Regions from separate parts of the Cytobacillus pseudoceanisediminis genome, predicted to be linked through region 1. Evidence: riboswitches for the same ligand, from Rfam matches in the RefSeq annotation. Region 1 holds a riboswitch; the other holds the start of a gene.

Evidence for each region. A riboswitch is a leader RNA that binds a small molecule or an ion and turns the genes downstream of it on or off. The one in region 1 is predicted to bind ZMP and ZTP.
Region 2: another riboswitch for ZMP and ZTP. It lies ahead of M5V91_RS02690 (bifunctional 5,10-methylenetetrahydrofolate dehydrogenase/5,10-methenyltetrahydrofolate cyclohydrolase); the one in region 1 lies ahead of M5V91_RS03895 (phosphoglycerate dehydrogenase).

Annotation. Positions count from the first base shown of each region.
Region 1 covers NZ_CP097349.1:711,866-715,898, forward strand. The annotation lists gene M5V91_RS03885 (YhbD family protein) at 1-123, shown strand, start outside; gene M5V91_RS03890 (polymer-forming cytoskeletal protein) at 143-856, shown strand; ZMP/ZTP riboswitch at 1,140-1,218, shown strand; gene M5V91_RS03895 (phosphoglycerate dehydrogenase) at 1,286-2,485, shown strand; gene M5V91_RS03900 (sigma-70 family RNA polymerase sigma factor) at 2,678-3,352, shown strand; partial or broken gene clpP (ATP-dependent Clp endopeptidase proteolytic subunit ClpP) at 3,379-3,959, shown strand; gene M5V91_RS03910 (GntR family transcriptional regulator) at 4,004-4,033, opposite strand, start outside.
Region 2 covers NZ_CP097349.1:485,441-489,473, forward strand. The annotation lists gene M5V91_RS02680 (nucleoside hydrolase) at 1-454, shown strand, start outside; gene M5V91_RS02685 (hypothetical protein) at 637-1,125, shown strand; ZMP/ZTP riboswitch at 1,697-1,779, shown strand; gene M5V91_RS02690 (bifunctional 5,10-methylenetetrahydrofolate dehydrogenase/5,10-methenyltetrahydrofolate cyclohydrolase) at 1,860-2,723, shown strand; gene M5V91_RS02695 (cold-shock protein) at 2,956-3,156, shown strand; gene cshA (degradosome RNA helicase CshA) at 3,457-4,033, shown strand, end outside.

The DNA.
Region 1 (4,033 bases):
GGAATGTCCAGCTGCCTGATTTCGGTTAACGGGGAACAAGTCCTGCTTGAAAAAGGAACAAAAGTGGCCGCCACTTTATCGTTAGAACATTGTGCAGAGGAATTAAAATCCAAATTGGTATAGGGGGAATTTTGCTGTGAATATGAAAACACTAGGGAACTTAATAATTAATGGAGTGGGATCGTCTAATGGAGGTACATATCAGAAGGTTGAATTAAATGGAAAGGGAACGGTAAACAGTGATATTGAATGCGAGAGATTTCATTGTAACGGGACGGGCACTGTCCTTGGAAACATAAAAACTGAAAAGGGAAAGATCAGTGGTGCAGCAAAGATCCATGGAGCTGTTAAAGCTGAATCCCTTGTTATCAATGGCTCTGCCGTCATTTCTGAAGCTGTCAGCTGTCAAAACCTTGAAGTCGCCGGAAGATCCACTATCGGAGGCTCTGTAAAATGCGAAGTAATCGCTGTGAATGGGAAAGTAACTATTGAAGGGGACTGTGAAGCGGAGGTCTTCCGTGCTGAAGGGACATTTTCAGTAGATGGTTTACTGAACGCTGAAACTATTGATATTAAGCTTTTTGGAGACAGTAAAGCGAAAGAAATCGGCGGCAGAAAAATTAAAGTGACACAGCATAGAGAAACCCTATTAAAATTAATCAAATCCATTTTTCCCTTGAAACTGGAGGCGGATTTAATTGAAGGGGATGACATCGAACTCGAAGGCACAGCAGCTCTTGTCGTAAGAGGGAAAAATGTAAAAATCGGCAAAAATTGCGAGATCGGACTTGTGGAATACTCTGGTGTTTATGAATGTGCAGCAGAAGCGGAAGTTAAAGAACTTCGCAAAATCTGATAAAAGGAGAGAGGTGCAGGGAAGCAGTTTTTTACATTTTCTTTCGGATAGTCAAATTTTATTTACAGATAAAATGTTATAAGCTGTTTTTATGACTGGATAACAGAAATTATTTGCGTACATTGCAGAAATGAAAATGTTATCCTAATAACTAACTTCGAAAAGCATAGTGTACAAAATAAGAAAAATATACTGTAGAAAAAATAAAAAATAATTTTAGTAATGTAAGCGCTTTAAAGGGTTGAAGTTTTCAGAAGACTTTGATAAGATTTAAAAAACTGAAAAGGCTATGTGTAACTGGCGAAACGCGGATCACCGCGAGGGAGCACATAGTGTCGAAGCCGTTCGCCTGGGCAGAGGTAAGGGATTCTACCCTTGCCTCTTTCTGTTTTAAAATCTGACAAAGTTAGTTGAAAAGGGGAGAATCCAGTGAGTACCATGACTTTAGACAGAGTGAAGACGATTAAAACGCTGAATGCGATTGCGCCAAGCGGTCTTGAGGTGTTTAACAAGGATCAATTTACAATCGATAATGAAAGCGGCAATCCGGATGCGATAGTCCTTCGGAGCTTTAATATGCATTCAATGGAATTGGGTGATCGATTAAAAGCAATTGCCCGTGCAGGCGCGGGTGTGAATAATATTCCGGTTGAGAAATGCACTGAACAGGGCATTGTTGTTTTTAATACACCTGGTGCCAATGCGAATGCAGTAAAAGAAATGGTGCTTACTTCCTTAATGGCTTCATCCCGCAATCTCTTTGCCGGCATCTCCTGGACCAAAACGCTGAAAGATGAAGGAGACCAGATTCCTAAGCTTGTAGAAGCAGGGAAAAAGCAATTTGTCGGAAAAGAAATTAAGGGGAAAACTCTCGGTGTGATCGGATTGGGGGCAATCGGGGCCCTTGTGGCCAATGATGCACTTGAACTTGATATGGATGTCGTAGGCTTTGACCCATTCATTTCGGTTGACACTGCCTGGAACTTATCCCGCAATGTTCAGCGCGCCATGACCATTGAGCAGGTGTTTGCAGAATCTGACTATATCACTGTACATGTTCCATTAACCGATGATACAAGGGAAATGTTCAATGAAGATACATTCAGCATGATGAAGAATGGTGTTCATATTCTGAATTTCTCACGCGGGGAGCTTGTGAATGAATCAGATATGGCAGCCGCCCTTGAAAGCGGAAAAGTGGGCAAGTATATTACAGATTTCCCAAATGAAAATATCCTGAAAATGAAAAACGCAGTGGCAATTCCGCACCTTGGCGCTTCAACAAAAGAATCTGAGGAAAACTGCGCTGTCATGGCAGCACGACAGGTGAAGCACTTCCTTGAAACAGGCAATGTCAAAAACTCAGTTAACTTCCCAAATGCTGCTCTTCCTTACACAGGCAAGCGGCGTGTCACTGCTTTTCATAAAAACATTCCTAATATGGTCGGCCAAATCACACTTGCTATTTCAAGCTACCAGCTGAATATTGCGGACATGGTGAACCGCAGCCGCGGTGAATATGCGTATACCATGATCGATATCGATAATAAAGTTAATGGTGATGTCATCCCTGGACTGCTTGAACAGATTAATCAAATTGAAGGCATTATCAAGTCACGAATTATATAAAAATACAGCCTCAATTCCGCAGGGATTGGGGCTTTTTTTAACTGCACGAAGGAATGAATCAAAAAAGGTATATGACAAGTATAAAATCAGCTATCCTTAGAATAAACTGATAAAAAATATTAATCACCCGTATCTTTTTGTTCTCTTATTCCGTTATAGAAGCAGAGATGTATTAAAGGAGTGAACAGGTTTATGAAGCAAGGGAAAGTTCAGGCTGAATCAAGGGATTCCATAAAGCAGAAGGAAAGCTGTATTGCAGATATCTATCCTTCACTGCAGCGTTATAGCCGGTTTCTTGCACAGAACCGCTGGGACGGGGACGATCTGGCCCATGAGGCAATCATCCGCGCTTATAGAAGCTATTCGCCTGAGAAAATTAATCAGGCTCTTTTAAAGAAGATTGTCTATAATTGCTGGATTGACACTCTTAGAAACAGAAAGCGGGAAAAGCTTCAAGAGGCGCCGGAACGGGAAATGAAGGAGTTCAGCCCTGATGGCACAGAAGCAATCACCCATCTCCTCAATAGGCTGACATTAAAGCAGGCTGTTGTTTTCACGCTGAAGGAAGGGTTTCAATATCAAACAAAAGAGATTGCTGATATACTTCGGACCACTGAGTTTGCAGTGAAGTCCTCGCTGAACCGTGCACGGAAGCAGCTTCAGCACCCAGTGGAAGATGAGGCTGAGGATTCTTTTGCAAATGAGGAAGAAGAAAAGTTATTTCAGCTGCTGCAGCAATCAGTGGCAGCGGAAGACCCGTCCATCCTGATAAAAACCATACCTTTTCTGCGATCCCTTGAAAGTCATGCCCAGAAGCCTGTACTGCGCGTTCCATCTTCTTCTAATACTCTCTGTATGGCGGCATAGATCCGCAATGAACAGGAGGGATACAGGTGACAGCAATACCATATGTCATTGAGCAGTCCAGCAAGGGAGAACGTTCTTATGATATTTATTCACGGCTGTTGAAAGACAGGATTATCATGATAGGAGAAGAGATTAATGATGTGGTTGCCAATAGTGTGATTGCCCAGCTGCTATTTCTTGCAGCTGAATCTCCTGAAAAGGATATCTCCCTTTATATTAATAGTCCAGGCGGTTCGACAACCGCAGGGTTTGCCATCTTTGACACGATTCAATATATAAAGCCTGATGTGAGAACGATTTGTACAGGAATGGCCGCATCATTTGGTGCGATGCTTCTTCTGGCAGGAAAAAAGGAAAACGCTACAGCCTTCCGAACAGTGAAATCATGATTCATCAGCCTCTTGGCGGAGCAAGAGGCCAGGCGACCGAAATCGAGATATCTGCAAAACGGATCATAAAGCTTAGGGAGCATATTAATGGAATTATTGCTGAACGAACTGGCCAGCCTATAGAAAAAGTAGCACGGGACACGGACCGCGATTATTTCATGACTGCCGAAGAAGCAAAGGAATACGGGATTATCGATGAAATTATCTATAAAAGCTAGAAAAAAGAAAAAGCAGCCGATGAAGGCTGCTTTTTTCAGTTTGATCATTTTTCCTCGGAGTAGTACTCATCAAT
Region 2 (4,033 bases), 230 kb from region 1:
TTACGCTGACCCCATTGCAGCGGATTCAGTGCTTGAAAAAGCAAAAAACATCTATATATTTCCCCTAAATGTAACAAATAAAGCGATTATCAGGCCTGAAACGATTGATTTTATTGCAGATAATACTCAATCGCCTTTTAAAGATCTAATTAAACCTGCTTATGATTATTATTATGAGGCTTATCAAAAGCTTGTCCCGGGAATTAAGGGTGCACCTCTTCATGATGTTCTTGTATTAAGTGTTCTCACAAATCCTGATCTTGCCAAATATGTAAAACGAAGAGTGAGAATAGAACAGTTTGGAAAGGCAAAGGGTAAAAGCATAGCTGACTTTAGGCCGGTGCCCGAAGTTGATCCGCCCGAAACACTTGATAATATAGCGATGGAGTTTGATCTGGAACGTTTTGTTATTGATTTTATCGAGGTTTTCCTTGCTCAGAAAAATCAGAAATAGCTTTTGACACTCAGTGTTAAAAGCTTTTTTATTTGGTGTTGAAGGGGAAAGGAAAGTTGGCATAGAATGTATTAACATGGAAAACATTTGCAGTCAGGGAAGGTTTCTTCAGACAAGGAAGAATGGCAATAATTCCATTTAGTTTCAGCATACATTATCAAAATCAAATGGAGGCTTTCAAATTGCTAAAAAACAAGAAATTAAACAGGTTTCTTTCAATTCTGGGAATGGTCATAGCTATTGCCATAGCATATAGTGTACTTGTCTTTTTAAATAAGGATGAATCAAAGGTTCAAAAAACCTCAGCAAATGCGGAGACATCTGAACAGGGATTAATGTACGATGATTTAGGGGACTTCATTGCCTCCAATCATACTTTTTATAATGAAACACTTGGATGGGGAAGAGATCGTAAAGTCAGCTGGCCAAAACAAAGAGATCAGGCTGAATTAATCGTAAATTCGCTTAAAAAAATATCAGCTGAGAATGAGGATTTGCAGGCTGACCTGGGCACAATAACACGGCTGGCAGAAACTGTGCAGTCGGGCACTAAGGATAAGGAAGTTTTAATTAAATTGCACCGATATTTTCATGATCTGGATATTGGATTTAATGGCTATAAAGACACAACCGATTATTTTGATGTAACAGAGTATAAAGGAGAAGGCTAATAAGCGGGTGACAAGTTATTTTCTTGACACTTTACCGTAAATAAGATAACATAGTGATTGAAGTATTTGAGGTATATTGTTGAAGTCGTTAATTCACTTGGATTGTTCGGCAGCCGAACCTTCTTTTTTGTGAAACTGCGGCTTTTTATTATGTTTCATGCTCTTTAGGATTTTGAAAGAGTAAGCATGTGTTTGTAATTAAGAATAATTTGTGTGGACAGCTTAATGCTGAATTTTCTTCTTAATCATCTTCTATAAACCAGACACTTCTCCGTATTTTTACTTCAGTAAGTTTCTTACCATTTAATATTAAAATCTCAGAGAGCATCTAAGTCGGAAAGAATTCCGACCAACCTGATTCCCACTGGCGCGGTCTAGGAGCCGCAAGGATGGAAGAGAGGCAGGGCTTTCATTGTTTTAGGTATAACTAATTAACTCAAATATATCATTTATAAGGACAGTATTTGCTGTCCTTTTTTATATATCTCGCAAAAAAACACGAACGTTTGAATAAGTTTCAGTTTAATTATTTGTGTTTTTGTGGTATGATGTATTCATTAGAATAGCTTTTCAAAATCGCAGTGACTGACGACAATGCGGAATGAACCGCTGGGGAGCTGCGTCTATGTATAGCCGGTCGTCTGGGCAGAGATAAGGGATACCCTTGTCTCTTTTTTTCATAACAAAATGGAAAAGCCCGTCAGCCGAATAGGTGCTTTTCCTATAGGAGGAATATGCATGGAAAAAAGATTATTCTTGATGGAATTGTTGTGGCAAAACATGTGAAAGACCAATTAAAGGATCGAATTGAAGAATTGAAGGGGAAGGATATCGTCCCTTGCTTAGCCACAATTTTGGTGGGAGATGACCCTTCCTCTGAAACGTATGTACGGATGAAGGGGAATGCTTGTGAAAAACTTGGCATATTATCAAAACGTATTCATATGTCAAAGGATACAACAACACAAGAACTATTAGAGAAGATTGCAGAATTAAACAATGATCCTTCTGTACATGGAATCCTTCTACAGCATCCCGTACCAGGACATATAGATGAACGAAAAGCTTTCGAAGCTATTGCTATTGAAAAAGACGTAGACGGTGTTACAAGCCTTGGATATGGACAGACCGCATTCGGTTTTGGTGAATATCCGTCCTGTACACCTGCAGCTATTTTGGAAATTATGGATTTCTATAAATTGAGTGCTGAAGGTATGCATGCTGTAGTCGTAGGCAGAAGCCCAATCCTTGGCAAGCCGGTCTCTGCCCTTTTACTCAATCGAAACGCAACAGTCACTACGTGCCATTCATATACCAAAAATCTGCCCCAAATTGTAAAGCAAGCTGATATTGTAGTAGCAGCTGTAGGGAAACCTAACTTTATCAAGGGTGAATGGATTAAAGAAGGAGCTATTGTCCTTGATGCCGGATATAATGAAGGAAATATTGGGGATGCAGAGTATGAAAGCTGTGCTGAAAAGGCGTTTGCCATTACCCCCGTACCTGGAGGAGTTGGACCTGTTACGATTTCCATGCTTTTGAAACATACTGTTCATGCTGCAGAAAAAATCGCTGAAATACAAGGGAAGCATAAATAGTTCATTTATCCCTAAATAAAAATTGATCTTTAAAAGGATTGACTTATAACTGGGTGTCGTTTATTATTAGGTTAACGCTGTAAAGTTCGTTATATACTTTTTGGATAAGTAGTCGTAGCTGCAAAGAAATGTAGGCGATCGTTCATCCTCATTTCTGCAAGCTGCGACTTTTTTATGTTTAAGTTTATATGGTACATTATAGTGAAAAACAATTTATTGGGAGGCAACACAAATGAACACAGGTAAAGTTAAATGGTTTAATGCAGAAAAAGGTTTCGGATTCATCGAATCTTCAGAAGGTCAAGATGTATTCGTACACTTCTCCGCTATCCAAACTGAAGGTTTCAAAACTTTAGAAGAAGGTCAAGACGTAACTTTCGAAATCGTTGAAGGTAACCGTGGACCTCAAGCTGCTAACGTAACAAAAGCATAATTTTGCTTAAAATGAGGTGATGCATGTCTAATCATGCATCACCTTTTTATGTTTGCTTATCCACTTTGTAGCCTTCAGCATTCCTCAAAACAGATCTTCTGTAATAACTGCTTTTAGGAATATGTATTTTTCATTTCACCCAATTAAAATACTTCACTTTCAAAAAGTTTAAAAATAGTGCAAACGGAAATGTAAAAAAGAGATACAAACTGGAAAGCCTAGTAAAGTGTCCATGTCTTTATACAAAAAACAATCTTTCAGTACCTAATAAGATTTGCAATTCAAGGAGGAAATTATATTTTGACAACTTTTTCAGATTTTGGCTTAAGTAATGAAATAGTAAAAGCCCTTTCCAATATGGGCTTCGAGGAACCAACACCAATTCAGGCACAGGCAATTCCAATCGGAATGAAGGGGAAGGACATGATTGGCCAGGCGCAGACTGGAACTGGAAAAACCACTGCTTTTGGTGTGCCGCTGTTAGAGCAGATTGATTTAAACGAAGGTATTCAAGGTCTAGTCCTTGCGCCAACACGGGAGCTTGCTGTACAGGTGGCAGAAGAATTAAACCGTATAGGACAGGTAAAAGGAGTCCGGACACTTCCTGTTTACGGTGGTCAGGATATCACCCGCCAAATTCGTGCGCTTAAAAAGCACCCGCATATTATTGCTGCTACACCGGGAAGGTTAATTGATCACATTGAAAGAAAAACAATCCGTTTAAGCAACATCAAGATGGTAGTTCTGGATGAAGCGGATGAAATGCTTAATATGGGCTTCATCGAGGACATTGAAAGAATTTTAAGTGAAATTAAAGGTGAGCGCCAAACCCTTCTTTTCTCAGCAACAATGCCAAAAAGAATTCAGTCTCTTGCTG